4 regions of the Steroidobacter flavus genome follow, and region 4 is predicted to be linked to each of the others. Evidence: riboswitches for the same ligand, from Rfam matches in the RefSeq annotation. Region 4 holds a riboswitch; each other region holds the start of a gene.
The links. Region 4 has a riboswitch for cobalamin ahead of ACFPN2_RS26030 (ribonucleoside-diphosphate reductase subunit alpha). Riboswitches for the same ligand answer to the same signal wherever they lie in the genome.
Positions count from the first base shown of each region.

Region 1 (7,630 bases), on a different contig from region 4:
CGTTACGACGCGCCTTGATCGCTCGTGACAAATCGGCAGACAAGTCGCTCGCATCCAACGGTGCGCCATGCGACCGCGCCCAGCGCTCGGACAGCCGACGGCCGTCCGGCGTACCAAACAAAACATTGCCGCGCGCATCGGTGAGAATCACCGGCGAAGAGGAACGGCTCAACGCCTGCTCGAAAGCAAACGATTTGAAGCGCTCCTGCTCCAACGCGCGCAACCGATGCAGGCCGGCATCGATCGCTGGATAAATTTGTTCGAAGAAGCCGATCTCATCGGCTGAGAAGTGAGCTTGCCGTGCACTCCGCCGGACACTGAAGACGGCTTGCGGCAGGCCCTCGTGCCAGAACGCGAGATGCACGAATTCGCGCCACTCATCGAGACCGGCCTCCTGAGCCAGACGACGCTCGTGAGCTTGCGGATCCTCCAACGCGATTTGCGAGAAGGTATAGAGCTGCACTCGAGGATGAGACGCGAGATACGGACGCGACACCGCCAGGCTCGTGGCGGGCATGTAGTCGGGTCGACGGGGCTGCTCGACATGATGGCGCGCGGCCACCGGCTCATAGTCGTTGATGCCGAGCATGAGGCTGCACGAATGATGATGCAGCGTCGATTGCACCAGTCGCAGGCTGCTCTGCCACAGCCCCTCGACATCGATGGCCCGCTGCAAATCGACCAGCCCTTCGCTCAACATCGCCGTCTCCGGAATCCCCAAACACGCATTCGGTGTTTTTGCCGAGAATGCAGCGCGGACCGGAGCTTGGCAAGTAACCGCCGCTTACTGGCCCACCAGGATGAGTTTGCCGGTCTTGGGATCGCGATAGACCTGCCCCACCGGCTCCATGCCGGCGCCGGCCGCCTGGCCCTTCAATCCTTCCGGCAGCTCGGCAAGTTCGCGTCCCGGCTCAACGACTTGCTTGCCCCCTTCGGCACTGCTGGAGGTGGTGTTGAACACCGGTTGAGCCGACACCAGCGCCACGATCAACCCGCAAATGAACACCAGCATGATGTCGACCAGATTGACCAGCGACGCCTGCGGATCCTCTGGGGTTTCTTCAAATCGCGCGCTATTCCAGCGCCGCCTCACGACTGCTGCTCCCATCGGAGCAGCGCCTCGTCGTACCACCGACGGCGCAGCCGGCCGATGATGAAACCGACGACGCCGGCCGCCAGGCCGAGCACTGTGGCGTCGAAAGCCGTCAGCATCGCCTCGGCCAGCAGGTTCAGATTGCCATTGCTAAGTGCGGTCAGACCGGGGCCGAGCGAGATCAGTGTGGCCATCAAGCCAAGCATGGGCGAGGTGCGAGTGAGAATGTCCGCCCGCTCGATGCGTCGATGTGCCCGACGCTCGACCGCGCTGACATCGGTCGGCCGCTCACGTCGACGCAAGAATCCACGCTCGCCGAACAGCACACCGATGTCGACGCACGCGAGCGCGACACAAACAAACAATCCGACGACCACGGGGGTCAGCAGCAACGGCACCAGCGAGTGGGTCCATTGCACGATGAAAGAGTTCATGCGGAATGTTCCTTCGGAGCAACGTAACGTCCACGGAGATATCCGGCGGACAGCAATACAGCGATGCCGAGCACGATGATCGCCAAGGCCCACGGCGAGCGACCGCCCGCACCCTGAGCGTCAGCTGCCTGCTGTTTAGTCTGGCCTTCCTTAGCCGCTTGCAACTCCTTCATCGTCGTCGGCGACGAAGCAGCTTTCGCATCCACACGCGCACGCTCGAGCAATTGTTTCAGCGGCTCGATCTGATCGGCGCGCAGATAAGGCTGCACGTACTGGAACACGGGATGATCGGGCTGCGTGTGACCGCTGCCCGGCAGACCATGCTCGAGCAACAGATCGACCCACTTCTGACTCAGCTGCTGCAACGTGGCTTCGTCGGTTTGCCAGAATTGTTTCTCGGCCGCGACCAGCAGGATGGCCATCATGTTGGTCTTCACGTGCACGTTGGAGCCTTGCTCGAGGAACTTATCCAGCCCCAGGTGATGGGAATCGTCCACGTACACCTGTTTGACCTCGTCCCAAGCCCAGCTCTTGATCACGTCCGGATTCGTGACTTGCCAGCCCCACAAATATTCCATGAACTCGCTGCCCATGGTTCGCGCGCCCGCGTAGCCATGCTGCATCAACGGTTTGATCCACGCGGGATTCAGATAACGACCCCGCAACTCCGTCAGCAACGCTGTCGGCAGCGGCTGCATGGTCGGCTGCGAAGGATTGGAATGATCGGCGACGTGACTGGCCGGCACGCGACCGCTCAATGTTTCCACCGCGAGACTCAGGCCGCCGAGATAGTCGAACGCGTCGTTGTTATCCATCAGGCCGTAGAGATTGCTAGAGCGCCCCAGATAAGTGTTGCGCACCTCGCGCAAGTTGCTCTTCAACAGCTCCTGCTGCGCTTGGCTCGTGCCATCGGCGGAATACGCGTGACCGATGCGATCGATGTAAATCTTCGCGAGCTCTTTGCGATCGTTCCAGCTGCCGGAGCGCTCCACGGCCCGATTGATGCCGGCGCTGTAATCGCCGGGCGAAGTGCCGAACACACGCAAGCTCGCTTGCTTGCCGGCCTCCGCATGACCCAGGCCTTGTTTGATCAGCGCCGATGTTTCATTCACCCAATGGCGCGCCACGTGGTTTCGCGCCAGCGGCTCATCGCCCGGGCTCGCCATCGGACCCAACGGTTCCAGCGCGACACGCAGTGCCGAAGCAAGATCGGGACGGCTGCGTTCGATGGTGCGACGGCTGCCGTCCAGCGCCAGCAACACCGCTTTATCCAGCCACACGATCTGCTGACCGAACAAATCGCGGAACAGCCCCGATGTGACGAACACCGTGTCGGCACGCTGACCTACGTCGTTCAAGGGTTGACGCTCGAGACCGGCCACGATGCCGCGACTGTTCCATTGAGGCGCGACCCCGAGCAGCGACAAGCCGAAGCCCACCATCGCGCCTTCGTCCCGCACCGAATCCGACGCCCACAGAATCACCGCTTCCTTGCCGTCCTCTTTGACTTTGGCCCGCGCCTCGCTCGCGAGCTTTGCGCCCAACGAGTAACCGAGCCGCGACGGAATCAAACTGTTGTCGAGCCCATGGAAGTTGCGTCCCGTCGGCAGCGCCTCGGCATTACGAATCGGATCGTTGCCCGGCCCGGCGGGAATGAATCGACCGGCCAGGCCATGCAACAGCGCCCGCATTTCATTGTCCGGCGAGCTTTGCAGGTTCTGACGCAGCGTCTTATCGCCTGGCTTTGCTTTCATGGACACCAGCATCGTATCCAGCGCCTCCTTCTGCCACGGCTTGCCGAACACGTGCAGGCCCAGCGGCATGAAGTCTTCCTGCAGGTGGGTGAGATAGTGACCGATCTCGTGCACGAGCAATTCATCGTCAGCCTGCTCAAACGAAATGCCGCGCACTTTCAGCTCGGCATCCATACTCGCGGTCAGCGCGTCCTTGAGGTGCAACTCATCGATGAGGGCTCGCATCGACGACGCTGCCTGCTTGCGCAACGCCGGGTTGTTCGACGATTCGTAACTTTCCACGAGCTGCCGGAGGCGCAACAGATCGTCGTAGAGCGGCGTCGCGGTCAGCGGCGGAATCAAATGATCGACCATCACCGCGAGACCGCGCCGCTTGGCCTGCAACCCTTCGCCGACGCCGTCGACGATGTAGGGATAGATGCCCGGAATATCGCCGGCAATCAGTGCCGGATAATCGAGCTCATCCTGACCGACGCCTTTGCGCGGCAGAAACTCATACGTCGAATGACGCCCCAGATGCACGATGGCATCGGCGTTGAACTCGTGACGCAACCAGAAATAGAACGCCAGATACTGATGTGTGGGCGGAATGCTGGTGTTGGCGTGAAGCAGCTCTTCGTTCAGCTCCCATCCGCGCGGCGGCTGCGGACCCACGAAGATCTTGCCGAAGCGCAGGCCCGGCAGCACCAGCTTGCCTTTGTTCACCATCACGTTGCCGGGGATCTCTCCCCAGCCGCGCAAGCCTTCGACGCCCGTCGCTGCAATCGCGCGAGTCAGTTTGTCGACGGTCGCTTCGTTGCCGCCTTTGGTGAGCTGAGTTTCATACGCAGCCTGCAGCTGCTTGACCAGATCGAGTGCGCGATCGCGTGCCGGATGCTGAGCGCCTTCGAGCAAATGTTCGATCTCATGCAGCGTTCGAGTGATCTGACCGCGCGCATGCTGAGGCAATCGAGCCGCCTGTGCCGCCTGAACATTCGCCTGCAGAAACGCCAGCGGACCGCCGGTCATTTCCTTCTGCAACGGTTGAGGCATCGTTGCAAACCATTTGCCGTACTGTTCCGCGCTGACGTTGGTGACGCGCGTCGCCATCGAGCGCAGCACATCGCCTTGCTCGGGAAGATTCACGCCATCCTGCTGCAGCTTCTCGAGCAATTCCGCCGACGATGCGGGCAACGGCCCGGTGTCATAGCCTTCACGCTTCAGCGCTCGCAGGATTTCCAGCAATGAGGCGGGGACGTCGAGATTGTCGGCACCGATATTGTGACGGCCCGGCGGATGGTTGTAGTAAACGATGGCGACGCGCTTGTCTGCGTTCTTGGTCTGTTGCAAACGAGTCCAGCGTTCGATTCGCGCCGTCATCTGTTCCACTTGTGACGGAATGGCCGCGGTTCGCGTCACCGCGATGCCTGTAAGCGAATCCAACTGAGCGGCGGCTGCGGCAGCAACGACGATCGGCTGACTGATTCCCTGCAGCTCGGGCATGGCCACGCGGTAGTAAACACTGTCCCAAGCCAGCCCTTGCTCGGACATGCGCCAGCCTTCCGCTGTCACATCGTGCAGTCGAAGCGCCTTGAGCACGGGCACATCGAGCTGCTCGAGCCGACGCGTCGCCTCTGCTCGATCGCTGCTGCCGCCGATGATGAAATCCTGCACGGACACGACCGCACCCAAGCGAGCGCCAACCTTGTTGCCAATCACTCCGAGCGCATCGCTGCTCGGCCGGCCCCAACCGGCAAGCACAGTGAGACAATCCAACGCTCGCGCATTCAACGAACGGCAGATCGCTTCGCTCAACGTCACATCGGCGTGTTGATCCTCGAGCACGGCCACCACGCGTTTGTCGCCAACAATGCGCAATGTTTCAGCCGTCGACCATTCGCCGCGATAGTGAAAGCGCATGGGCAATGCGTCTTCGACCGGCTTGACCGCCGCCGCAGCCGCCTTGTCTTGCTCGGACAGCATCAGCGCCAGCAGTGAGATCAAGTTGGACTCGCCGCGGTTCTGCCAGTACGCACGAGCTTGAATCCAAGGCGCGAGTTGCGGATGGCGCTGAACAGCAGCAGCGACAGCTTCCGCACCGGCATCTTTCTCAGCCGTCAACGACGAGAGCTCCGCGTAGCGCGGATCTTCATCGACAAACAAACGTTTGGCACGCCAGCGACTTTGCCGTCCGAGCCCGGGATCGCCGGCCACCGCGATGATCTCCTTCGCGCGCGTGGTTGCGAGCTGTGCTTGAATGCGCTGAGCGGTTTCTTTGAACACCGTCGCGAGCAACAACGTGTCGGCCTCGCCGATCAGCTCTTGCAACTGAGCATCGCTGAGCGCGTCGACCTGCGCCGTCGTGCGGAAGATCAGTCGATGATTGGGCAGGCGCTGGTTGAAATCGCGCGCGGCCTGCGCGAGGTCGCCCGAGTTGCGCTCGGAAACGACAGCAACCAAGGTCGCCGCGGGCAGCTCGGCGGCGAAACAGGCAAGGATCAGGCAACACAGTCCGCTAAACCAACGGACGAGAGAATGAGACTGCGATCGCACGGCGGGACCCACAGAAGCTGACGCACCACACGGTGCGATGGCCTTCAGGCACCGCTCCGTGAACCTGTCGCCGCTGCAGGAATTCCCGCTCGCTCAGCACACCCCGGCTGCACGAAAGACGACCGCGACAAGCTGGTCTCCTGGCTTGCGGCTTACAGCCTGCGCATCACCTTCCCAGGCCTTCAGCCCAGTGGTTGCTCCTCACATTCGGGAGCTTCGATGGCGGCACCGCTTACAGTTGCGGGGGCAGCCCGGGTGTTGCACCCGGTTCCCATGACATGTCGTTCGCGCGACACCTTGCGCGAAAACCCTCGAGTCGTCAATCAACCGGCACGGAAGCTCTTGATGGGCACGGCAATTCCGGCAACCACCAATGTCACTTGATCGCAGGCGGCCGCCAGCATCTGGTTCAATCGCCCCTGTTCGTCCTGAAAACGCCGCGCGACCGGCGCCAGCGGCACGATGCCCATGCCGACCTCATTGGAGATCAACAACACCTCAACGCGCGCTAATGACAGCCATTGCAGGAATTTATCGCGCTCGGCTTCCCAGGTCGGCAACGGCGCGGTCGGCGCATCTTCGCGAAAATCCTGAAGCAACGCGTTCGACAGCCACAAGGTCATGCAGTCGATGACCACGATGTTCGATGACTCCTCCCCGGGTAACGCTTGCGCAAGACCGGTCGGTGCTTCTAAGGTGCGCCACGTTGCCGGCCGCTCCGCCCGATGTAACGAGATGCGATGCTGCATCTCCTGATCGAGCGCCTGCGCCGTGGCAACATAGGTGACATTCACGCCGCGCGCCGCCGACAGCGATTTCGCCAGCGCGATGGCATGAGCGGTCTTCCCCGAACGCGCCCCGCCGATGATCAGGCGTCGCCCGACCGAAGCCCGCTCACCCGATTTGTCATGCTCGACCATAGCCCGCACTCACCGTTCAGATGCAGTCATGATAACCAACGCCACCTTGCAACGCCGACTCGATACGCGCACCAAGCCCCAGGGCTCGCTCGGCGCGCTGGAAACGCTGGCGGTGCGCATCGGCCTGGCGCTCGACACTGAAACCCCGGTGTTCCGCGCGCCGCAAATGTTTGTATTCGCCGGCGACCACGGCATCGCCACCGACGGCGTCAGCGCTTACCCACAGGCGGTCACCGCGCAGATGCTGCTGAACTATCTCCAAGGGGGCGCGGCTATCAATGTGTTGGCACGTCGGCACGACATCGCGTTGCGCGTCGTCGATGCGGGTGTGGCCAGCGACATTGGCGAACACGCTGGGCTCGTCGCCCGCGCGGTGGCCCGGAGCACTCGTAACTATCGCGTCGAGCCCGCGATGACGCAAGCTCAGTGTACGCAGGCACTCGACACCGGCCGCGCGCTGGCCCAAGCCGCATTGAGCGAAGGCTCGAACGCACTGCTGTTTGGTGAGATGGGCATCGGCAACACGGCCAGCGCATCGATGCTGTTGCATCGGCGGACGGGCTGGTCGTTGGAAGATTGTGTCGGTCGTGGCACGGGCCTCGACGATGTCGGACTGGCTCGCAAGCGCGAACGATTGGCCGCTGCGTCGGCGCGTCGACCGGAAAACCTCACACCCGTTGAAACAATCGCGGAATACGGTGGATTCGAACTTGCGATGATCACTGGCGCCTTGCTCGCCACTGCCGATGCGAAATGTATTGCCGTGATCGACGGCTTCGCTGTCACCGTCGCGGCGCTGCTCGCTATCGAAATCGATCCTCGCGTTCGCTCTCGCTGCATCTTCAGCCATTGCTCGGCGGAACATGCGCATCGCAAATTGCTGGCCCACCTCGATGT
Region 1 is NZ_JBHSDU010000003.1:2,931,432-2,939,061, reverse strand. It holds gene ACFPN2_RS18445 (helix-turn-helix transcriptional regulator) at 1-700, opposite strand, end outside; gene ACFPN2_RS18440 (DUF2149 domain-containing protein) at 785-1,108, opposite strand; gene ACFPN2_RS18435 (MotA/TolQ/ExbB proton channel family protein) at 1,090-1,527, opposite strand; gene ACFPN2_RS18430 (cobaltochelatase subunit CobN) at 1,524-5,813, opposite strand; cobalamin riboswitch at 5,927-6,128, opposite strand; gene cobU (bifunctional adenosylcobinamide kinase/adenosylcobinamide-phosphate guanylyltransferase) at 6,137-6,733, opposite strand; gene cobT (nicotinate-nucleotide--dimethylbenzimidazole phosphoribosyltransferase) at 6,762-7,630, shown strand, end outside.
Region 1: it holds a riboswitch for cobalamin, as region 4 does, so the genes downstream of both, ACFPN2_RS18430 (cobaltochelatase subunit CobN) here and ACFPN2_RS26030 (ribonucleoside-diphosphate reductase subunit alpha) in region 4, are expected to answer to the same signal.

Region 2 (7,630 bases), on a different contig from region 4:
ACGGCGAGGCTGCCAATCACGATCAATGGCGCGGCGATGGTCAGCTCATCGAAACTTCGATCGGTGAGGCCCCCCAGCATCCAGCGCACGATCTCGCCCGCAGCCCACGGACTGGGCGAAAGTGACAACGCCAGCGAAATGCCAGCGATCGCGAGCGCGCTGATAATGATGCCGGACAGAACCAGCGTCAGTACGCTCGCCGCCATCCCGGACAAAACAAACAACGCAGTCATGCCGATCACGCCGCCGAGCACGCCGCAGATCGGCAGCACCCACGGATGCAGGCCCGCGATGTTAAAGAAGATGCTGAGTACCGCGCCGAGCGCCGCCATCGCCGAGACGCCCAAGGTGCCAGGCTCGGCGAGTGCGTTTCGCAAATAGCCTTGCATGGCCGCGCCCGCCAGACCGAGCGATGCACCGACCAGCACGCCAAGAATCGCGCGAGGCAGTCGGAGCTCGAGCAGAATTGCGCGACTCACGGCGTCCTGCGCTTTCCACATCTCCCAAGTCAGAGTGACGCGGCCGACGGCAATCGACAGGAACCAGAGCACGACGACAAGCCCCAACAGCGCGGGCATCGCCCACCGACGAGAAATCACAATGCGGTCCTCTTGCCGTGGGCCGCCCAGGCTTGATCGCGTGCATGCACCAGCGTGGCAGCCGCTTCAACCATCGCGGGACCGGCGCAATACAACAGGCGTGCTGGAAACACGGACTGTGTCATCTGAGAGCCTAAAGCTCGCAGCGCGCGATGATGGACGATCTTCTCCGCTTGTAGCGGCGCGCCGGGAGAAGTCTCGCCGATCAGCAAGACATCCGGCGGCGACGACACCAAGACTTCCAGCGGCAACGGACGATACTTGGTGACGCCATAGCGAGCGGCAATGTTTCGTAGCCCGGTCAGTTCCATCAGCTCACCGACCGCGGTATCCGAGCCCGCCGACAAACCGCCCGGCTGATAAATCGCCGCAGTGAGCGGTTCCTCGTTCGGGGGCAGGCGAGCTGCATCCAGTGCGGCTTGAATTCGCGCGACCATGACTTCGCCTTGGGGCTCCGCGTCGAGCAGCTTGGCGACCTCTCTTATTTGCGCCAGGCTTTCTTCGATACTTTGCGGGACGTCAAACAACTCGAATCGAATGCCGACGCGCTTCAGCGCATTCCGAGTCGCGGGGGCCGAGTGACGGCTCGTGAGTACCAGATCAGGTCGAAGCGCGACGACTTCCTCGGCCGTCTCATAAGTAATGGGCAGATGGCCGGCCACATTCGCGATCGTCGAACGCTGCGGGTCGCGTGCGTAATGGCTGAGTGCCGCGATCCGATCGTGCGACACGAGCTCGATGAGCATACTGTCGACACACATGTTCAGCGAGACGATGCGCATCGGACGATGCGCCGGCTCTTCAGCCTGCGCAGTGGGCGCGAGGCAGAGCGCGGCTAGCAGCGGTGCGAGCCAGGGTTTCAAAATTCCACTCCGCGCTGGGGCTTGAAGCCGGCGTCGTAGGGATGTTTGATCAGCGTCATCTCGGTGACCAGATCCGCGATCTCGGTCAGCTGCGGCCGGGCATCGCGGCCCGTGATGCAGATGTGTTTGTCGCGCGGCCGGTTCTTCAGGAACGTGACCACTTCGTCGATGCTGACGTAGTCGTTGCGGATGGCGATGTTCAGCTCATCGAGCAGCACGAAATCGTAGTCGGGATCGACGATCAGCTCGCAGCTGCGCCGCCAGGCCTGCTGGGCGGCGGCGATGTCGCGTTGCCGGTCCTGCACGTCCCAGGTGAAGCCTTCGCCCATCACGTCGAAGGTCACCAGGTCGGGAAAGCGACGGAAGAAATGTTTCTCGCCGGTCTGCCATTTGCCTTTGATGAACTGCACGATGCCGACGCGCATGTCCCAGCCGAGCGCGCGGGCCACCATGCCGAAAGCGCTGGAGGATTTGCCCTTGCCGGGACCGGTGAGCACCATCAGCAGGCCGCCGCGCTCTTTTTTGGTCGCGCGCTCGGCGCGGCGCTCGGCCTGGCGCAGCTTCATCTCTTCGGCATGCAGGCGATCTTTGTCGGCTTCCGAAAGTCCGTCGGTCGTGCTCATGGTTGCATCTTCAGCGCGTTGGCCACGCGCCGCCAGTCATTTGAAGCGAGCGGCAGACCGAAACGCAACAGAGTGCTGTTGTACTCGAACGGCCGGGCGAGAATGCCTTGTGAGGCGAGTTGGGTGAATCGGGCGCGGGCATTCGGAGCACGGGCCAGTCGATAAAGCGAGGTGCCGCCGACGATGGTCATGCCGCCGGCGATGAGTAACCGGTCGAGTCGCTGCGCGGCGCGATGCAGGCGAAGGCGCGTTCTCGAGGCCCACGCTTCGTCCGCATAAGCCGCGAGGCCGGCGCGCAGAGCGTCCGCAGATACCGGCCAGTCGCCCAGCAAATAACGCAGCCGAGTCGCGATGGCGGTCGAAGCGATGACGAATCCGAGTCGGACCCCCGCCAGTCCATAAAACTTTCCAAACGAGCGCAACACGATCATGCGCGGCGCACACTCAGTGCCGGCCAGCCCGGCGACGCTCAGCTGAGGCTCGAGGTCGGCGAACGCTTCGTCGACGATCAGGACGCCGCCATTCGCCTGCAAGGAACCGTGCAGCGATAACAGTTGCTCGCGGCTCAGCACGCGCCCGTCCGGATTGTTGGGACTGACGACAGTCATCGCGGTGTTCGCGGCAGCTCGCGTCGCCAACTCGGCGTCGGCGACGATAGTTGTATCGAGCCCGGCGCGAGTCCATGCATCGGCATGCGAACCGTACGTCGGCCCGGCGATCACAGCGGACGCCGTCTTCAAAAAATACGGCAGCAGTCTCAGCACGTTCTCAGTTCCACCGGTCGCGATCACTCGCGCCGGATCGTCGACGCCGAACGCCGCCGCGGCGACAGCTTCGAGCTTTGCCAGGTCGGTGGGCTCAGGCAGTCGATTGCGCTCGCGAGCCGAGGCTCGCGGCGCTGGGTAGGACGAAGGATTGATGCCCGTGGACAGATCGATCCACGGCTGCGTCACATCCGGAAACAGCGAGCGCGCGACACAGAGCCGGCCGCCATGATGAGCGAAGCGACCGGCAGCGATGTCAGCCCCACTCTTCATTAGAAGCTCTGTCGCAGGCCGGCGTAGAAGGTGCGGCCGAGCGTGCCGTAATTCTTCACCGTCGTGTAGTCCTCGTCGAACGCATTCTCGATTCGACCGAACACTTCCAGCGAATCGCTGACCGCATACGACGCGCGCAGGTCGAACAGCGTGTAGCTCTCGAGCACCTCGAGGTTGTTGATCTTGTCGAAGCTGCGGCCGGCGTGCTGAACGGCGACCGTGGTGGTCAGGCCGACCGGCCATTCGTAGCTCAGCTGCGCATTGGCGGTTTCTTTTGGCCGACGCGGCAACTCATGGCCGTAGTTCGCTGTGCCGCGCGCTGCGTTCTCTGCTTCCATGTTCGTGTAGTTCACGGTGAGCGACAGTTGTTCCGTCAGATGTGCGGCTGCCGCCAGCTCGACGCCTTTGGCGTTGGTCTTCTGGAAATTGTCGTAGTAGCCAAACCGCCCCTGGCAGTTCGGCGAGGTGTCGCCGGTGCTGCAGGTGACGAAGTCGATCATGTTGGTGGTGTCGCGATCGAAATAAGTCGCGGACACGACCAGCTTCTTGGCGAAGAAATGTTGCTCGACGCCGGCATCCCAGCCCTCAGCCTCTTCGGCTTCGAGATTCAGATTGCCGTACTGGCTGTACAGCTGATACAGCGTCGGCGCTTTGAAGCCTTCGCCGTAGCTGGTGCGCAGGATGGTGGTTGATGTCACAGACCACGCGGCGGAGGCGCGCGTCGTCGTGTGACTGCCGAACGTGTCGTGATCGTCATAGCGAACGCCGGCGCTCAACGACAACGCGTCGATCGGCGTCACGTTGACCTGCGCGTAGATGCTGTCGATCTGCACCTCGCCGGTCAGCGGGACGGGATTTGGTTCGAACGTCGACGGCGATACGGTGCTCAGCTCGGAGCGCTCCGACTCCAGGCCGACGATGGTGTTCACGCGGTCCGTGATCCGCAGCGTGCCTTGATATTCCCAACGCTCGTTGCGACCTTCGGCGTCGAACGTGGTCGGCACCGTCGACGAGGGGTCGGTATCTTTGCGATCCGTGTTCGTGTACGCAAAGCCGATACGATTTTCGAGACGACCGTCGAACAAGCCGAAGTTCACGCCGGCGTAGGTTGTCAGTTCTTCGGTGACGCCGTAGTCCGGGGTATCACGCAGCGGGAAGCCGTCGTATTCCGAACGGCCGTCGCTCCAGGTCGAGCGGATTTCAGCGGAGACGTTATCGGTGATATGCAGAATGCCGCGCGCGTTGAAGCCGACGTTGCGATAGCTGTCGGCCTCGAGACCGCCCAGATCGCGCGAGTACGAAGAGATACCGTCGCTGGTCAAGTAATTGCCGCTAACGCGCCAGGCGAAGCGGTCGCCGCCGGCCTGCACGTGACCGCGAACGAGTGCGGTGTCATGAGTGCCGCCCTCGGCGGAATAAGAGGCAGACAGCGGGCCTTCGGGCATCGGCGTCACGATGTTTACTACGCCGCCGATAGCCTGGCTGCCCCACAACGTGGACTGCGGACCGCGCAACACTTCGATCTGCGCGAAGTCAGTGGTGATCAGATCCGCGAAGTTGAATCCGCCGCTGGCCGAAGACGGGTCGTTGAGTTTGACGCCGTCGATCATCACGATCGTTTGCTGGCTCTCGGCGCCGCGAATACTCAGCGTCGTCGTGCCGCCCAGGCCGCCGTTGCGAGCGACTGTCACGCCCGGCGTCGCCGCGAGCAGATCGGAGACCGCAGTCTTCTGGCTGCGACGCTGCTCCTTCGCGGTGATCACAGTGACGGAATCGCCGACGCGCGACGTTTCCTGCGAGATGCGGTTGGCAGTGACGATCACATCCTCGACGCCATCGCCCGTGTCGGCGGCCAGCGCGGACAACGCTGGATGCAACAACAACGCTACGGATGCGGTGAGAAGACGGGATGAAGCCCGGAAAGACGGGCGGCAGACGGATTTGGTGTGCACAGAAGGCTCCGCGGAGAGTTACAAACCGCACGGGCTGCAACTTCAAAACGCGTCGCGACCCATGCACCGGTCGCCTCTACAGGGAAAACTCCCGTTCTCTTGGCACACCCCGGCCAATCGATGGACGACGGCGGCAAGCAGGTCTCCTGGCTGATGGCTGAAGTCCTCGCGTCACCTTCCCGGCGTACCCAATTCCTTGGGCTACACCAGTGGTCTTTGACGCGCGGCGAACCACTTACAGTTGCGGGGGCAGCCCGGGCTTCACACCCGAGTTCCCTTTGAATCCCCTTGAGGGGGAACTTGTCGCGCGGCGCGAGGATGAAGTTTGAGCGGGCCTTCGTCAAGTGTCGGACGAATTCTTGCGCCGGGCGCGCAGCTGGTAGTCCAGCGACCAGGCGCCCGGGCCGTACACCGTCAGCACCAGCAACATATAACCCCACAGATAATGCTGGCCGATGGCGGCCGCGAAGCCTTCCTGGAACAGTACGTGCGCATAGGAAATCACCGCCAGAACGTTGACGGCCTGCAGGCCGAGCGCGCTGATCCGGCCAAATAGACCGAGTATGAGTAGCATTGGAAACACCAGCTCGCCGGCGGTCCCGGCGATGGCGGCGAGGTGCGGGGTCAGCACGGGCACGCGATATTCGTACTCGAACAACGCAACCGTCTGGTCCCAGTCCGACAGCTTCAGATAGCCGCTCTTGAGGAACGCCCAGCTCACATAAACCCGCGAGGCGAGCGCGAACGGCGCTTGCAGATGGTCGAGCAGGCGGGCCATCGGGCTCTTCGGGTCCATCAAGGCGTCGCTCAACATATCGGACTCCCGCTTTTTGCTTGTTGGCTAGAGGACCGGTCTGAGCCATCGCTTATTACTCCGTTTGCGTGTAATGCGATGGCGCCGGGCCCGGTCTAGTGGGCAAGATGCTGTTCGCGGCATCGATGACGATCCGTTTCAACCGCTCGAAAAATCAGATTCAGGAGAGAAGCATGAGCACACAGAAAGCCACTTGCGCCGCCATGGCCGCCGCCGCTGCACTGCTGTTTACCACTGTCGCCACCACGGCGAACGCGGCGGATGAAGCCAAGGTGAAATGCGAAGGTGTCAATTCGTGCAAGGGAACGTCCGCCTGCAGCACCGCCACCAACGCCTGCCAGGGCCAGAACAAGTGCAAGGGCCAGGGCTACTTGCTACTGAGCAAGGGCGATTGCGATGCCGCCAAGGCCAAGATGAAGAAGTAATTGCGATGATCGGCGGCCCTGCGCTGGCCGGTGTTTCGCGATTCTTTCTCACAGCGGCGCATACATGCGCCGCTGTGCATTTGGGGCTCAGTATTCCAGCGCGCTCAGCAGCGTCTTCGCCACTGCATCCACCGGCACATTCTGACCCAGCACGACGATCACGCCGCGCGGTGCCGGAATGATCTCACCCTGAAAACCTTTCTCGTCGATATGTTCGCGCCCCTGGGTTGGCGCGTCCGTGACGACCAACGCCGTCACCGGGCCTTGCTCGGTTTGCACGACCAGATGCGGAACTCGCTGACCCCGGAAGGGACAGCTCTGCGCGTATGACACTCGTGCCGCACCGGGTTTCAATCGCAACCTCGAAGCGGCGAGCACTTTTTCCAGCTCCTGCGCATCGACTGTTTCCGACGTGCGCACGAGCGAGAACTGCTCATGTTTGACGTGAGCGATAGCTTCCGCCGCGAAACTTTCTCGCGGTGTCAGTAACCACAACGACATCGCACCGACGAGCACAGCAACGAGCACGCTCGCAGCCATGCGCCACACGCGGGACGGTTGAGTGGCGCGCTTTTCAGCCGGCGCGTCGACGGCCAACGCTCGATAGATCAAGCGATCCATCGCCTGCAATTCCTGCCGATAGCGGGCGCAGTCCGGGCAGCTTTCGATGTGCTTCAGGACTTCGGGGTTCGTCGAATTGGGTTCGGCACCGACGATCGTGCGCAGTTCTTCGCAGTTCATGACCGCGAGCCCTCCGCACCCAGCAGTTGCTGACGCAAGACCTGTCGGGCACGAAACAGACGCGTCAACACGGCCGCGACGCTGATTTCCAGGTGCTGGGCGATTTCTTCGGTGGAATAGCCCAGCAACACCTGGAGCACCAGCGGCTCACGGTGAATCACATCCAGTTTCAGAATCGCGCGTCGCATCTCCTCGACTTCATGCTGATCGTTGACCGCCAGCGATTCGGGCTCGGCTTCGTTGGCGACATCGAGATCCACCATCGGCAGCTTCTTGCGCTCGAACACTCTTGCCAGCTCCCGTCGCGCAATGGTGAGCAGCCACGGTCGTGCGGCTTTCTCGTCCCCGAGCGAATCGAGAGAGCGCCACGCGCGCAACAGCGTCTCCTGCACCACGTCCTCCGCCAAAGCCCGGTCTCGGCAAAGCCAGTACACGAACCGAAACACGTCGGCCCGGAACGGCATGCACAGCGCCTCGAAGCGCCCGCGTTCACGAGCACTATTAGCGTTCATTGGGAGTAGACCGGGGCAGGCGCGGGTTTATTGCAGGGCGGTTTCAAGGCCGCTCGAAGCGTGC
Region 2 is NZ_JBHSDU010000003.1:2,922,372-2,930,001, forward strand. It holds gene ACFPN2_RS18365 (FecCD family ABC transporter permease) at 1-599, opposite strand, end outside; gene ACFPN2_RS18370 (ABC transporter substrate-binding protein) at 596-1,462, opposite strand; gene cobO (cob(I)yrinic acid a,c-diamide adenosyltransferase) at 1,459-2,085, opposite strand; gene cobD (threonine-phosphate decarboxylase CobD) at 2,082-3,122, opposite strand; gene ACFPN2_RS18385 (TonB-dependent receptor plug domain-containing protein) at 3,122-5,005, opposite strand; cobalamin riboswitch at 5,194-5,393, opposite strand; gene ACFPN2_RS18390 (DoxX family protein) at 5,415-5,888, opposite strand; gene bufA2 (BufA2 family periplasmic bufferin-type metallophore) at 6,062-6,313, shown strand; gene ACFPN2_RS18400 (DUF3379 family protein) at 6,401-7,054, opposite strand; gene ACFPN2_RS18405 (sigma-70 family RNA polymerase sigma factor) at 7,051-7,566, opposite strand; gene cobC (alpha-ribazole phosphatase) at 7,610-7,630, opposite strand, start outside.
Region 2: it holds a riboswitch for cobalamin, as region 4 does, so the genes downstream of both, ACFPN2_RS18385 (TonB-dependent receptor plug domain-containing protein) here and ACFPN2_RS26030 (ribonucleoside-diphosphate reductase subunit alpha) in region 4, are expected to answer to the same signal.

Region 3 (7,630 bases), on a different contig from region 4:
CGACCGCGAGCGGAATGGCTTTCTCGAGATCGGCATCGTCGAGGATGACGGTCGGTGACTTGCCACCGAGCTCGAGTGTCACACGCTTCATCGTCTCCGCGCCGGCGCGCAGGATGGCCTTGCCAACCGCCGTCGACCCGGTGAAAGAAATCTTCGCCACATCGGGATTCGAGCTCAGCTCGGCACCGACCACGTCGCCGCGTCCGTTGACAATGTTGAACACGCCCGGAGGCAGACCGGCCGAATGCAGACATTCCGTCAGCACCTGCGTCTGGATCGCACTCATCTCGCTGGGCTTGATGACGCAAGTACAACCGGCGGCAATCGCCGCTGCCAGCTTGTTCGTGATGAAGCTGTAGTTGGAATTCCACGGCGTGATGATCCCGACCACGCCCACGGGCTGCATGATGACCTTCGCGCTCTTGGCCTGACGCGTGAACTCAAACGTTTCCAGCGCTTCCGCCAGATCGAGGAAGTTGCCCGCAGCGGCGCGGGTCCATGGAGCTCGGACAGAAATGGGGCCGCCATATTCGAGCACCACGGCCCGAGTCAACTCATCCGCCCGGGCCGCAACCGCCGTGTGCAATCGACGAAGCATGTCGATTCGCTGCTCCTTGGTGGTCCGTGAGAACGCCGGAAACGCCCGCTTGGCCGCGGCGATGGCCCGACGCGTGTCGGCCACATCGCCGAGCCGCACCTGGCCGATGATTTCGCCCGTTGCGGGGTTGTGAAGATCGAAGCGCTCAGTGCCGTTGGGGACCACGAATTCGCCGTCGATGTAGCTGTGCCCGATGTTTCGCATGACTGCCTCCTTCAAGACTGTGGAGACAAGGTAGCGCCGGAGCATTGGCCTGGTAAGATGGACAATACTTGATGAGTCATCCGGGGAATCGGGACAATGCACCGATCGGGCATCGTTGAACTGGAGGCCGTGCTGGCGGTCGCGCGTCGTCGCAGTTTCCGTGCGGCAGCGACCGAGCTCGGCATGTCCACGACCGCACTGAGCAGCGCCGTGGCGGGTCTGGAAGCACGATTGGGCGTGCGGCTGTTCAATCGAACGACGCGCAGTGTCGCCCTCACCGAAGCGGGCGAATCGTTCGTCGGCAGGATCGCGCCGGCGATGAACGAGATCAACGGCGCGATGGATGCGTTGAACACCCACCGCCAGAACCCGGCCGGCACGTTGCGCATCAACACACCGGCGGGCGCCGCTCACATGGCCTTCGCGCCCATCGTGCTCGAGTACGTTCGCCGCTATCCCGAAGTCAACGTCGACATCGTCACCGAGGCTCGCATGGTCGACATCGTCGCGGCGGGATTCGATGCGGGCATTCGCATCGGCGAGCTGGTGCCCAAGGACATGATCGCGGTGCCGATGGGGCCGGAGTTACGCATGACGGTCGTCGGCTCGCCCGAGTACTTCGCCAAACATCCGCGACCGCGTCAACCGCTCGATCTGCTATCGCATACCTGCATTCGCTATCGATTGCCCGGCGGCAGGCTCTATCGCTGGGAATTCGAGCGTGGCGACGAAGCGCTGAATCTCGACGTGCCCGGCGCACTCACACTCGACGAGCCGACGCTCATTCGAGAGGCCGCGCTCGCCGGTGTGGGGCTCGCGATTCTCACCGATTGGTTCATGAGGGATGACCTCGCCGCGGGGCGCTTGATTCCCGTGCTCAGCGAGTGGATGCAACCATTCCCTGGCATCTCACTCTACTACCCGGCCAATCGTCACGTGCCGACCGCGTTACGACTGTTGATCGACCTCATCCATGAGGTCGTCAACAGGGAGAAACCGCGGCGCTTGAAGCGGCCCGCCGTCGCGGTTCGTACCGTAACCGGCGCCAGCCGATCACGACGCCGATGACCGACAACAACAATCCGCCGAGCGAGAACACGATGACGCAGATGTCCCATAGCGGGCGGCGTTGCCACAGCCACCAGATATCGAAGGAATGCAGGCCGTTGTACAACCAGCGATAGACCCGATGGGTCCGCGTGCTGCGATCGAGAATCTGCCCCGTGAGCGGATCCAGATGAAACCAGGTGTGCCGCTCATCGTCGAAGCGCACGCGAATGATGGGCAGCGGACGCTCACCCCGCTCCGGGTGGCGCGAGTAGTAATAGTTGTCGTAAGCGGTAAGCACGGTTGCTTCAACCAGCGAAGCGTCCGGAATCAAGGTCGGCGCGCGGGCCAGCATGGCCTCGGCATCGGGCAATGTCGTCGCCGCGGCGCTGCCAGCAACCATGCGTATTGAACCGTCTCGGTCGGCGACTCGATAGAAAGGTTGACCCGCGTAGTGAACGAGATCGGCTTCCACCGCCAGCGCGCCGAACCCTTGCGACGGCACTTCAAAATCGCCGACCGTGAGCGACTTACCCGTATAGATGAGTTGCTGATCCGCCTGAGCCCGACGCGGCGGATTCAAATTCAGAGGATTCATGGACAGCAGCCCGCTGAACACCCACGTCACAGTCAGCGCGCCAAAGATGATGCCGGTGAAGTAATGCCACCGCATGAGCCCTTTGTAAGGCACCTGCGGCTTGCCGGGTTTGGCACGACGGTTCCAGCGCAACCAACCGATCCATAGGCCCGTAATCGCAAGCACCACGCCGATGCCGGAGAGAATGTCGACCATCCATTCCCAAAACTCCGGATACTTGCGAACGAACGTCGGATAGAGCCAATGGGTGACGGCGGCAAAATAGTTCAGCACCCGCTCCGTGCTGTGCGTGTCCCGAACGACTTCGCCCGTCGTCGACGAAACATAGAGCACCGTTCCATCACCATCATTGATCGCGAACTTGAGCAACGGTCGGTGATCGTTGAGTGCAGCTGATACCGTCCATTGATCGGTTTGCACAGTGCCGTCGAAAGCTATGCTGCTACCTTCGAACGGCGCAGCGAATTTGCCGAGCGAGGCAGCGCTTCTCTGAACGAATCCCGTCACGGCCTCCTCCGCCGCTTTCGTGCTCACATCGCGAAGCACTTCGCCGTTGTCCGCGAACACGACTCGAGGTTGCGCTCCGTTGTCCGCGTGAATCACATACGCCGGCCGCTCGGCGATCATTGCCAGGCGAATCGAGCGCGGCGCCGCTGGCTGCTCGGGATCAGCGACGGCGATTTTCTTGAGCGTGCTCGGCGTCGCTGCTCTCGTAAAGTCTTTCCACTGCAGTTTCGTCAGTGCGTCCGCCGGCGTGAGCGTCGCGGCTGAGAAATTCAGCAGCCGCGCCCCGGCCAGCCGTTCTGGCTTCGAAAGCTGCGGGAACTCCACGTACATCATGAAGATCCCGCTCACGAACCACAGCGCGAAGAACAGGCACAGCACGATGCCCGCCCAGCGGTGGAATAGAAACAGCTGCCGCTTGAAGCTCATGGCGTCAGAACGAGTACTTCATACCGAGCTCGACGCTGCGCGGATCGGCGAGCCTCACCATCAAACCGCTGCCCGAGGCCCACTCGGCGTACTCTTCGTCGCTCAGGTTGCGCCCGCGCAGGACGATCTGTGCGTCGTTCCAGCGATAACCCACGCTGGCATCGAAGGTCGTGTATGCGTCGAGCTGGATGCCGTTGTTGGTATTGGCCTGCCGCTCGCCCACGTGACGCGCACCGGCAGTGAACTCCCAATCGCCCAACGGCTTCACGATGAACAGGCCCGCGACGAACTTCGCCACGTTCGCCGGAGTGTTGCCCTCGCGAGAGAGGACGCCGCCGTTCGTGAGATTCTCGAAGAAGTCTTCGTACTCCGCCTTCCAGGTCCAGGCGGCGTGCGTATCGATTCGAAACTCTCCCGGCAACGTGAACGCCACGGCAAGCTCGGCGCCTTGCGACACTTGCTTCCCGATCTGAGAGCTGACGCGGTCCGCATTCGTCGTCAGCACATCCTTCTTCTCGATATCGAACAGCGCGAGCGTCAGGTCCGTGCCATGAACGGACGCCTTGGCCCCCACTTCGTATTGAGCGCCCTTCTGCAGGCTGAAGTTGTCCTGAGTCACCGTGAGACTCACCAGCTGCGACACCGGCTGAGCGGCGCGACTGTAGCTGGCGTACAGATTCAGCGCATCGCTCGCCTCGAAGATCACACCGAGCCGACCGGTGATTGGATCGTACGATTTGGTGTATGGATCGAGACCGACATACGACTTGCGTTCCACATCGATCTGCTCGTAGCGCAAGCCGCCGACCACCTTCAAGCGCTGCACCGGCTCGTAAATGTTTTCAACGTAGACCGCCGCGTTCTCAGTCGTCACCTTCACCGTGCGCTGATAGTGCACGTCCGGGCCGTAGCCTCGATCGAAGCCGACCAGCGGCACATTGGCCGGCGTCGGCGACGCTGGCAGAGTCTGTCCGCTGTTACGGATCTGCTCGTTATTATCGTAGAGCGCGCCGATCAGGAACGTGTTCGGCCGACCCGCCAGCGTGCCGCTCCAACGCAAATCCACGCGATTGCCGATCTGCAGGTCGTTGCGATAGATCAGGAAGAAACTGCCGCGCTCGACCAGCTGAGACGCGGGGTTCCACACCGTACTCTCGGTGTTCCGCCAGTCCATGTGCTGAGTGGCAACGTAAGTCTCGTTACGCAACGTCCAGCGCTCGGACAGGTTGGAATCGACGATGAACCGCGTGAACGAGTTGTCGGCCTTCGACCAGTTGTCGATGTTGTCGTAGCTGAGACGACGTGTGCGCCCATCGATGCGAGCATTCACCAGTCGATCGGTCGCGCTGTTTGCACGCCGCACCGCCTGCGCACCGGTCTGATCGATGACCGCATCGTAAACCAGCGGTGTACCGTAATAACTGCTGACGCTGTCCTTCAGGAACGTGCTCTGCAAAGTGAGTGTCGTGTCGTCGGTGGCGTCGTAGCGTAAGGCGGCGGCGGCGGCGGTGTAGTCATAACCGCTGTCATCGACGTAGCCATCGGATTGCGTCTGCGAAACATCGAAGCGGTAGTAGAGCTTGTCGACGCCCGATGGGCCGCCCACGCCAAAGCCGGTGCGATAAGTATTCCACGAGCCGACGGTGGCCATGATTTCCGCTTTGGTGGTGTCGTCGGGCAACTTGGAAACGTAGTTGATCGCGCCACCGACCGCGCCTTCGCCATACAGCAGCGAGGCCGGGCCTTTGAGCACTTCGATGCGCTCGAACAGAAAGCTGTCGAGCGGGCGCGACGACTGCGAGGCGGTGTTCTGGCGGATGCCATCGCGCATGACAGTGATGTCGTTGCCAGAGAATCCGCGCGTCGCGTAGTTCGGAATCGAGCCGACCGACGTGCCGCCGGTCATGCCGACAGCGCTTTCGATGGCTTCCATGGCGGTTCGCGCACCGCGCAGTTGGATCAATTCATGTGAGATCACCGAAACGCTGGCCGGCAGATCGAATGCATCGATGCCGAGTCGCGAGCCCGTGAGCACTGGCTCATCGAGCACGACCGTGCTGCGCTCCCGCTGTCCTTCGACCACGATCGACTCGGTCTCATCCGCCTTGCGGTCGGTCGCACTCGCCTGCAGCGCCACCGCCAGCATTCCCAAACCGCTCGCCCAGCGGGCGACCCCGTGTTTGCTCACAATTGCCTCGCTTATTGGTTTTATCCAGCCTGTGCACAGAGCGCACCGGCCGCCAGTTATTTACGGTTACGAGGCCGCCTGCCCGCGTTAACAAACGCGCGAGCACGTCATCGATGGAAAAAATGGAATAACGGAAGGCGCGATTCGCCGGCGAACGCAGCGACGCGAACATCCGCCAGCCCCTTCCCACGAGAGCCCGACAGCCTGTGCGCGCCTGTAACAGCGCGCGATCCTCGGCAGGTCTTCGGGCTCATGGGCTTCGGCGTGTGCCGACCTACTTGGCGCTGCTTCCCAGGCAAAAGCCCAGTGCTGTGTGCGCCGTTCGTTCCCAATTACCGCTGCGGGGCAGCCCCGGAATGCACGCTGACAGCGTGGGCACCGGGTTCCCTTTTCAGCCCGCTCTTCGGGGAGCAGGCACCGTGGACGGGGCGCACGATATTGCGCTTTGCCGGAAGCGTCAACCGTTACACGCGGCGCTTATGGCGTTAATAACGGTTTCGTAACGACGTTAACCGATGTTTTCTGAGCCGTTAACGTGGCCATTACACCGGCCCGCTTGGGTGAGTGTCCATGGATAACCAAAGGCACTGCCGACCGGCCCGATCCGATCGCTAGAGTTCGCGCCGCTTTGCTGTAAACGAGAGATCGAGCATGCCTGCCTCACGTCGTACCGTCCTTGCCGCGGCCGGAGCCGCCCTCGCCTCACTCGATGCCACCGCGATACCGGTCGATGACACGGTCCGCGAGCTCATCAAACTTTCCGAAGAGTCCAACGCGACCCTGCTGCGTGGGGACATCGACCGATACCAGGAGCTCATTTCCCTGACCGACGACTTCACCATCATGGCCCCGTTCGGCGGCAAACCGACGCGTCGTATCGATCTCACCGCCGAGCGCATGCAGGCCATGGGCCGCTTCTTCAAGAACGGCACCCTGGAACAGGAAGTGATCGCCGCCTACGGCTCGCCGGACATGGTGGTGCTCGCGCTCATCGAACGAGCCCAGGTGGAAGTCGGCGGTTTGCCATCGCAGCCCTGGGCGCTACGGGTCACGCTGGTCTATCGGCGGGAAGGAAAGGAGTGGCGGCTGGCGCATCGACACGCCGATCCCCTCGTGGCAGGCATCACCCTGGAGCAATCAGCCGCGCTTGCTCGTGGCTGAAGCGTCGTCGAACACCGTTCGTCCGCCATACTCGGCGGCATGCGCGCGTTCTTCCGAGATGAACGCATCGAAGCTCGGGCCGGCGACGCGCCCTTCGAGGGCCCGAGCTTGAGCGTCGAGCTGACGGATCGCGGCGAGTCTTTCGTCGTTACCGAGTTTGGCCCGGCTCACCGCCTCCTTGAGCACTCGAATCGTTTGATCGTAAACCTTCAGCGGCACGGGGAACGGGTGGCCATCCTTTCCACCATGAGCCATCGAGAAGCGGGCCGGATCGCTGAACCTCGCCGGGGCGCCGTGCAGAACTTCAGCAACCAACGCTAACGCCGCGACGGTCCGCGCACCCACGCCTGGCGTGAGCAGCAGATCGGCGAAATCCTTGGGACCACGATCCGCGGCCGCTGCGAGCGCCGCGTGCAAACGTCGCAATACCACGTCCGATGCGCGTACTTCGTGATGAGCGGGCAAGCTCAAGTGCGGCGTCGGGTCCGGCTCAGGAAACAAACTCAGCGCCGCATTTCCCGAATCGCGCCATCGTTTCAGCAAGGCCACGGGGCGGTCCGGGCCCGCGTGCACCAGCTCGAGACCGGCGCGTCGATTCCGCTCCGCCCGAACATCCGCCAGATTGATAATCGAGCCTTGATTGCGACCTTCGATAGCCGTGTGCGGCGAATCCAGGAAGCTTTGCAGATTCTCCGACAACCAGTGATAACGGCGTGCTTCGCGTCGCTGCTCATTCATGCCTTGTTGAACGACACACCAACGGCCGTCGGTCGTCACAATGAACGCATGCAGATAGAGATCGTAACCATCCTGCACGGCTGCACTATCGACCTTCGCGACCAGTCGGCTCGCATTCGTTAACGGCGCCGCGTCGAGTCCAGTGCGATCCCCTAACGCCATC
Region 3 is NZ_JBHSDU010000015.1:826,756-834,385, forward strand. It holds gene ACFPN2_RS31420 (aldehyde dehydrogenase family protein) at 1-802, opposite strand, end outside; gene ACFPN2_RS31425 (LysR family transcriptional regulator) at 899-1,870, shown strand; gene ACFPN2_RS31430 (PepSY domain-containing protein) at 1,785-3,380, opposite strand; gene ACFPN2_RS31435 (TonB-dependent receptor) at 3,385-5,568, opposite strand; cobalamin riboswitch at 5,787-6,005, opposite strand; gene ACFPN2_RS31440 (nuclear transport factor 2 family protein) at 6,220-6,729, shown strand; gene ACFPN2_RS31445 (DUF763 domain-containing protein) at 6,706-7,630, opposite strand, start outside.
Region 3: it holds a riboswitch for cobalamin, as region 4 does, so the genes downstream of both, ACFPN2_RS31435 (TonB-dependent receptor) here and ACFPN2_RS26030 (ribonucleoside-diphosphate reductase subunit alpha) in region 4, are expected to answer to the same signal.

Region 4 (7,630 bases):
TACAGTCTGTCTCTCAACAGCTCGGCCGCGCCGAACAGGGCGAAGACACGGCCGGCCCCGAGTTCAGCGAATTTCACATCGAGCTGAAGCGCCTCTCCGGCGAGGAAGAGGAGCAGGTGCAGGAACAGATCCGGGCGACGCTGCAAACGTTTCCAGGCATCAGCTTTGCGGTCACACCGTTTCTGGAGGAGCGTATCGAAGAGATTCTCACCGGCGGGCGCGGTGAAATGGTGATCAATATCTTCGGCGACGACCTCGACGTTCTGGATCGGGTCGCTCAGCAGATCAGGAATGTCGTTGCGACGGTGCCGGGCGCGGCCGATGTTCTGTCGCAGGCTCAGTCCGGCGCTCCCGAACTCACCATCGCGTTGCGCCCGGATCGGCTTCGTCAGTATGGATTCGCGCCCCTGGACGTGCTCGAAGCGGTCCAGTTCGCCTATCAAGGCGTCGTGGTGGCACAAACCAACGACAACAATCGGGTATTCGAGGTGGCGGTCATCCTCGAGCCCGGCAGCCGCCGGGATCCGGAGGCGATTGGCGGCCTGTTGATCCGCAACGCCACTGGCACGACCTTGCCGCTGCGGGAGCTTGCGACCATTGCGAGCACGCCGGGTCGCTATGTGATCATGCATGAAGGTACGCAACGGCGTCAGCAGGTCACTGCGGACGTCGTCGGGCGCGACTTGAGCTCGTTTGCACAGGCGGTTGAGAAGAAAGTGCGCTCCGATGTGACCTTGCCTCCGGATGTTTCGGTGACCGTCGGCGGCGCGGCGCAAGCCAGGAAGACAGCGCAGAACGAGTTGCTGTTGCACTCCGCGTTCGTGCTCGTCGTGATCGTGATGCTCCTGTCGCTGGTGTTCGCGAACCGGCACAACCTGTTTCTGGTGCTGGCCAATATTCCCTTTGCATTGGCCGGCGGCGTGCTGATCCTGCTGCTCACCGGCGGCGCTTTGTCGATCGGCGCCATGGTGGGCTTCATCTCGCTGTTTGGCATCAGCATGCGCAATTCCATCCTCATGATTTCTCACTATGAGGAATTGGTGACCCGAGAAGGCAAGCCTTGGGGCGTGGCCACCGCCCTTCAGGGCGCGAGCGAGCGCCTGGTACCGATCGTCATGACCGCCCTGGTCGTGGCGCTCGGCCTGCTGCCAATCGCGGTCGGCAGCGAGGAAGCCGGCAAGGAGATCGAAGGCCCGATGGCTATCGTTATTCTGGGCGGTCTGGTGACCAGTATGATTTTGAACCTGCTGGTGCTGCCGGCACTGGCGATTCGGTTTGCGAAGTTCGCGCCGGCTGGCGAGCAGCGTTGAAGAGGCCGGCCGCGATCAGCGCATTCTGAAATACGCCAGCATAATTCCGAAGATCGTAAAGACGACGGCCACAACAGCAGAGATCTTCCATTGCATGAGATCGCTCAGGCATCTCTCGATGATTTTGGTGAGCGCGTCGCGCAGGCATTCCAATTCAAATCGCAGGGCTGGCATCGTCAAGCGCGCCGCCAAGGTTCGCCGCGCCTGATCGATTTCAGCCAACCGACGCTCGCTGTCCGTCTGGACAGGTTTCCCCGCTGGAACAAACTCCCGACGCAGCGTGACCGCGGCTCGGCACACGCCGATAGCAAATATCAACTTCCTGATCGACGTGCCGCGATCGGCCAGGTCGGCCAGCCACTGTTCCTCATAGCGCTCTCGATCCGCGCCGAGCCGGGCAGCGCTCCTCTTCACAAGCCACTGGGCGACGGAAGGACAAGTCGCATTGAACTCGTCTGTGACAATCTTTCCGACCAGGGTTTTCAGCACCGACAGCAGGAACTCAATCATGCCCGGCTCCAGATACCAGGCACGATGAGCTCGATACATTCCCTGGCCTTGTTGGCCCCCAACGCCGTCAGGCGATAGTAGCGGCGGCGCGGACGGCCCATTTTCGCCGGATCGCCGGCCTCCCAGCGACTGGTCAGCCACTTCGCCGACTCGAAGCGGCTCAGCAACGGGTACAGCGTCCCCGACGAGATGCCGACGCTGTTCATCAGCTCGGAACCGGTAAGCTCCTCCGGCGCGACGTCGAGGAACGCTCGGAGGACCGCTGCACCTCGGACACTGAGTTTCGGATCGGCCATGGGCGGAGGACTATGTTCCACATCGACATAGGGGGCCTCCGTTTGACCGTCGCACCTCGCGCGATGACCCCTGGCGCAACGAAATCAGAAGGCTTCGTCGAAAGCGACCTCCCCCTGCACGCCCACCTGATATGCCGAGACGCGGCGTTCGAAGAAGTTCGTCAGCTCCTGCACGTCCTGCAATTCCATGAACGCAAACGGATTGCGAACGTTGTAACGCGTGGGCAGATGTAACGCGCGCAGCCGTTGATCGGCAACGTATTCCAGATACTGGCGCATCTCACGACGAGTCAGACCGACGACACCGCCCGATAGCACATCGTCGGCGAACGCGGCCTCGCACTCGACCGCCTCCTCGATCATCGTCTGCACCTGCCGAGCCCAGGAAGCATCGAACAGATGCGGCTCTTCCCGACGCACCGTATTGAGCACTTCGAACGCGAACGCCATGTGCGCGCTCTCATCACGAAACACCCAGTTCGTGCCCGCCGCCAGTCCCGGCAGCAGCCCGCGCGAACGCAGGAAGTAGACATAGGCGAACGCGCCGAAGAAAAACAATCCTTCGATGCAGCTGGCAAAGCACGTCAGGTTCAAGAGAAAACGACGCTTGTCGGCGTCGCTCTCGATCCGCTGCAGGCCGAACACCTCATCGGTCCACTTCTGACAGAACTCCGCCTTGCGACGGATCGACGGAATGTTTTCGATGGCGGCGAATGCCTGTGCGCGTCGCTGTTGATCCGGAACATAATTGTCGAGCAGCGTGAGGTAGAACTGGATATGCAGCGCCTCCTCGTACAGCTGGCGCGAAAGATACATCCGCGCCTCGGGCGAGTTGATGTGCCGGTACAGGCTGATGACCAGGTTGTTCGAGACGATCGAGTCGCCGGTGGCGAAGAACGCCACCAGCCGCTCGATCAAATGCCGGTCGGCCGCCGTCATCCGCTGCGACAGATGGCCCAGATCGATCTGAAAGTCGATCTCCTCGACGGTCCAGGTGTTCTTGATCGCGGCCCGATACATTTCATAGAAGCGCGGATAGCGCATCGGGCGCAGCGTCAGATCGAAGCCTGAATCCAGCAGGGAGGCGCTGCGTGAAGTCATGACGGCGCTCACTGGCACGCCTCGCACAGTTCCGGATTCTCCAACGAGCACACCACCGCGGCGGTGTCGCTCACCTGCACCGTCGTCTTCGCGATGTTCGTCGCCGGACGTGAGCGCAAGTAGTAAGTGGTCTTGATGCCGCTCTTCCACGCATACATGTACATGCTGGAGAGCTGCCCGATGGTCGGATTGGCGATGAACAGGTTCAGCGACTGGCTCTGATCGATGTACGCGCCACGCGACGCCGCGAGATCGATCAGCGCCCGCATGGGCACTTCCCAAGCCGTGCGATAGATGGCGCGCAGTGCCTGAGGAATCTCGGCGATGCCCTGCACCGAGCCGTCCGCCAGCTTGATCTGATTGCGAATCTCATCGGTCCACAAGCCGAGCTGCTTCAACTCCTCCACCAGGTAACGATTCACCTGCAGGAAGTCGCCGGACAAAGTCTCGCGCTTGAACAGGTTGGAAACCTGCGGCTCGATGCACTCATAGCAACCGGCGATCGAGGCAATCGTCGCAGTCGGTGCGATGGCGATGAGCAGGCTGTTACGCAAGCCGTGCGCTTTGATTTCAGCGCGCAACGCATTCCACCGCGTCTCGTCCGACGGCGTGATGCCCCAGCTGTCGAACTGCAACTCACCCTCCGCGGCACGCGTGTCCTTGAATGCATCGTGAGGTCCCAACTCGCGCGCCAGTTCCATGGACGTCCGCAACGCTTGGAAATAAATCGTCTCGGCGATGCGCGTCGACAGTTCCTTCGCTTGCGCGCTGTCGAACGCCATGCGCAGCTGGAAAAACACATCCTGCAAGCCCATCACACCCAGCCCGACCGGGCGCCAGCGCATATTCGAGGCACGGGCCGTGGCGATCGGATAGAAGTTCAGATCGATGACCCGGTCCAGCTGACGCACGGCCGTCTGCACGGTTTGCGCCAGCTTGTCGAAGTCGAATGCACCGTCGATCACGTGACGGCCGAGATTGATCGAGCCCAGGTTGCACACCGCAGTCTCGTCATCGCTGGTGACCTCGAGGATCTCGGTGCATAGATTCGACAGATGAATCGTATTGCCGGCGCGTGCCGTCTGATTGCCCGCGCGGTTGCACTTGTCCTTGAAGGTCATCCAGCCGTTGCCAGTCTGCGCCAGGGTGCGCATCATGCGGGCATACAAGTCGCGTGCACGCACAGACTTTCGTGCGAGCCCTTGCGCTTCGGCCTGAGTGTAAGCCGCATCGAACGCCTCGCCCCACAGGTCCGGCAGCTGCGGCACATCCTTCGGATCGAACAGCGACCACATCTCATCCGCCTCCACGCGACGCATGAACAGATCGCAAATCCAGTTCGCCAGATTGATGTGATGAGTACGGCGGCCTTCGTCGCCCGTGTTGTCGCGCAGTTCGAGGAAGGCTTCGACGTCGGCATGCCATGGCTCGAGATACACACAAGCCGCGCCTTTGCGCTTACCGCCCTGATTCACCGCCGCCACCGACGAGTCGAGTGTCTTCAACCACGGCACGATCCCATTCGAGAGACCGTTGGTCGCGCGAATCAGCGAGCCTTCCGAGCGCACGCGATGCCAGGCCACGCCGATGCCGCCGGAGAATTTCGACAGCAGCGCGATGTCCTTGTAACGATCGTAGATGGATTCGAGCGAATCGCCGGGCGAATCCAGCAGGAAACAGCTCGACAATTGTTCGTGGCGCGTGCCGGCGTTGAACAGCGTCGGCGAGCTGGGAATGTAGTCGAGCGATGAGAACACCTGATATAGGTCGATGGCCTCGTGCACGCTGGCGCTCAGCGCACAGGCAATGCGCAGCCAGAACTGTTGCGGCGACTCCAGCGCCAGCCGGCGCGTCGGGTGCTTCAACAAGTAGCGGTCGTACAGCGTCTTCAGACCGAAGTATTCGAACTCGTGGGTGCGACGCGCGTCGATGGCGTCGTTGAGCTTGCGGGCATTGCTCTCGACAAAGCTCATCACGCGCTCGTTGATCAGCCCGACATCGAAGCCCAGGCGAATCGATTGCGAGAACGAATAAACGCCCTGCCCCTGCACTTCCTTGTCGATGAAGCCCGCGAGCAGACGCGCCGCGAGACGCGAATACTCCGGCTCTTCGAACGTGAACGAAGCGGCCGTGCGGATCGACAGCTCATCCAGCTCGCGAGTGGTCGCGCCATCGTACAAGCCAGCAATCGTCTTCAGTGCGACGCGCATGGGATCGACCGCGTCGAGACCGTCGCCACAGCGCCCGACCGCACGAACGATCTTGTTCACGTCGACGGCTTCGCGCTCGCCGTTGCGCTTGGTGACTCGCATCTGGGTGCGAGCCGAGTGTGGAGGCGTTAAATGAAAATCGGTTTGAGCAGAGTCCAGGGTCGCCAGCATGTGTGTTGTTCCTCGAAGCGTCGCTCCCGCGAGCGAAATCGGGCGATCGAGGGAAAGACGGGAACAACGGAGCGAGGTCACTAGCGAACGCAGCGATCCGAACATCCGCCAGCCCTTTCCCACGAGAGCCCGACAGCCTGTGCGCGCCTGTGACGACGCGCGATCTTCGGCAGGTCTTCGGGCTCATGGGCTCCGGCGTGTGCCGACCTACTTGGCGCTGCTTCCCAGGCAAAAGCCCAGTGCTGTGTGCGCCGTTCGTTCCCAATTACCGCTGCGGGGCAGCTCCGGAATGTCACCGGATTCCCTTTTCAGCCTGCCCCACTGATCTTGGGGCAGGCACCGAGGATGGGCACAAGATATTGTGGTTTTCGCAAGGCGTCAACCTCGACTTGGGCCCAGGTCCAATAGTGCCGCCGCCGCTGAGGTGCCAACGTTCGACACTTTGAAAGGGCCGTCGCATGGACAACTCCCCCTCGAGCCGAATGATTCTTTGCATCGTCGGTGTCGCGCTCACGGCGATTGCTGGATGCGAAGCCACGTCGCATCGGGTCGGTCAAAATGCGACCGTGCAGTTCGGCGTCGTGCAAAACGCCCAGCAAGTCACCTTGGACTCGAACGCCGCCCAAGGCGCGCTCCTCGGCGGAACGATCGGCATCATTGCGAGCGGACGCGGTTCGGCGGCACGTGGCGCCGCCACCGGAGCTGTGGTCGGTGCTGCCGGCGCAGCCGCCACTCAAGGCAATCGCTCAGGCACTCAATACACTGTGCAAATGGCGGACGGCAGTTCCGTTCGCATCGTCAGCGATCAGCGCGAAATCAAGGTCAACGATTGCGTCGCCATCGAGCGGGTCGGCAGCAATGCAAACATTCGTCGCGCTTCATCGGACTACTGCGATCCAACCAACGCGCAGGCAGTCAGCCAGGTGAGCGATGCTGTGAGATCGGAGGCCGTCCATTGCGATACCGCGAAACAGGAGCTCGCGAAAGCAACGGATCAGCAGGCGGTGGATCTGGCCATTCGCAAAGTCGAGCTGTTGTGCGACGACTAACAAATGATAGTTCGCCGCGCGCTGCTGTCGGCGTGCAGCTACATTGTTGCAAATACAACAACCGGGTCGCCAATGACCGACGCAATTCGTGAATCCAGCCACGCGTCGATCTCCTAGAATTCTGCTCGTGATCGACGACACCTCCTCCCCGTACTCGAGTGCCACACTTTTTTCGGAGTCGCACGACGTTGCGAGCCCGATCCTCGCGCCTCGCAAACTACTGGCAGCGCTGATCGGTGGCGACCTGCTGTTCATCGTGCTGCATTGGTTGCACGTGCATACGAACCTGCTCACCTCGGAGCGCTGGTCCATCGCACGCGATCGCGGCTACGGCGAGATGTTTCAATATCTCAAGTACGCCGGCATCATGTTCGCGCTCAGCCAGTTGTTTCGGAAAACCCGCCTTCCTGTGCTGCTGCTCTGGATCGGGGTGTATGGCTTCCTGTTGCTCGACGACTCAATGCGCATTCATGAGCGCATCGGGCTCGACCTGGTCGCGTGGGCGCACATTGCCGATTTCGGCGGCCTGAGGGGTCGCGACTGGGGCGAGCTGATCTATGCAACGATCGGCGGCGCGTTCCTCACGCCGGTGCTCGTGGTCGCATACATTCGCAGCTCATCGATGGCACGCGCCATCTCGATCAACATGGGCATTCTGCTGGCGGCGCTGCTGATGTTCGCGATCGGCGGCGATGCAATCCACCGCCTCCTCTCGACCACGGCGTTCGATGCCATGGCGACCATCGTCGAGGACGGCGGTGAAATGCTGGCGCTGAGCTTGACGTGCTTTTACGTCGCCCGCTATGCCGATGGTGCGTCGGGTGCGTCGCTCGGTCGCAGTCGATAGCCCAGGCCGGTTTCGGTGATGATGAACACCGGCTGCGCCGGATTCGGCTCGAGCTTCTGACGCAAATGTTTCAAGCAAGCACGCAGGCTCTGCGTGTCATGAGCGCGATCGGGGCCCCACGCTTCCCGGATCAGCT
Region 4 is NZ_JBHSDU010000014.1:787,951-795,580, forward strand. It holds gene ACFPN2_RS26010 (efflux RND transporter permease subunit) at 1-1,310, shown strand, start outside; gene ACFPN2_RS26015 (hypothetical protein) at 1,326-1,820, opposite strand; gene ACFPN2_RS26020 (PadR family transcriptional regulator) at 1,817-2,116, opposite strand; gene ACFPN2_RS26025 (ribonucleotide-diphosphate reductase subunit beta) at 2,201-3,217, opposite strand; gene ACFPN2_RS26030 (ribonucleoside-diphosphate reductase subunit alpha) at 3,226-5,598, opposite strand; cobalamin riboswitch at 5,750-5,957, opposite strand; gene ACFPN2_RS26035 (hypothetical protein) at 6,057-6,647, shown strand; gene ACFPN2_RS26040 (hypothetical protein) at 6,775-7,494, shown strand; gene ACFPN2_RS26045 (response regulator) at 7,449-7,630, opposite strand, start outside.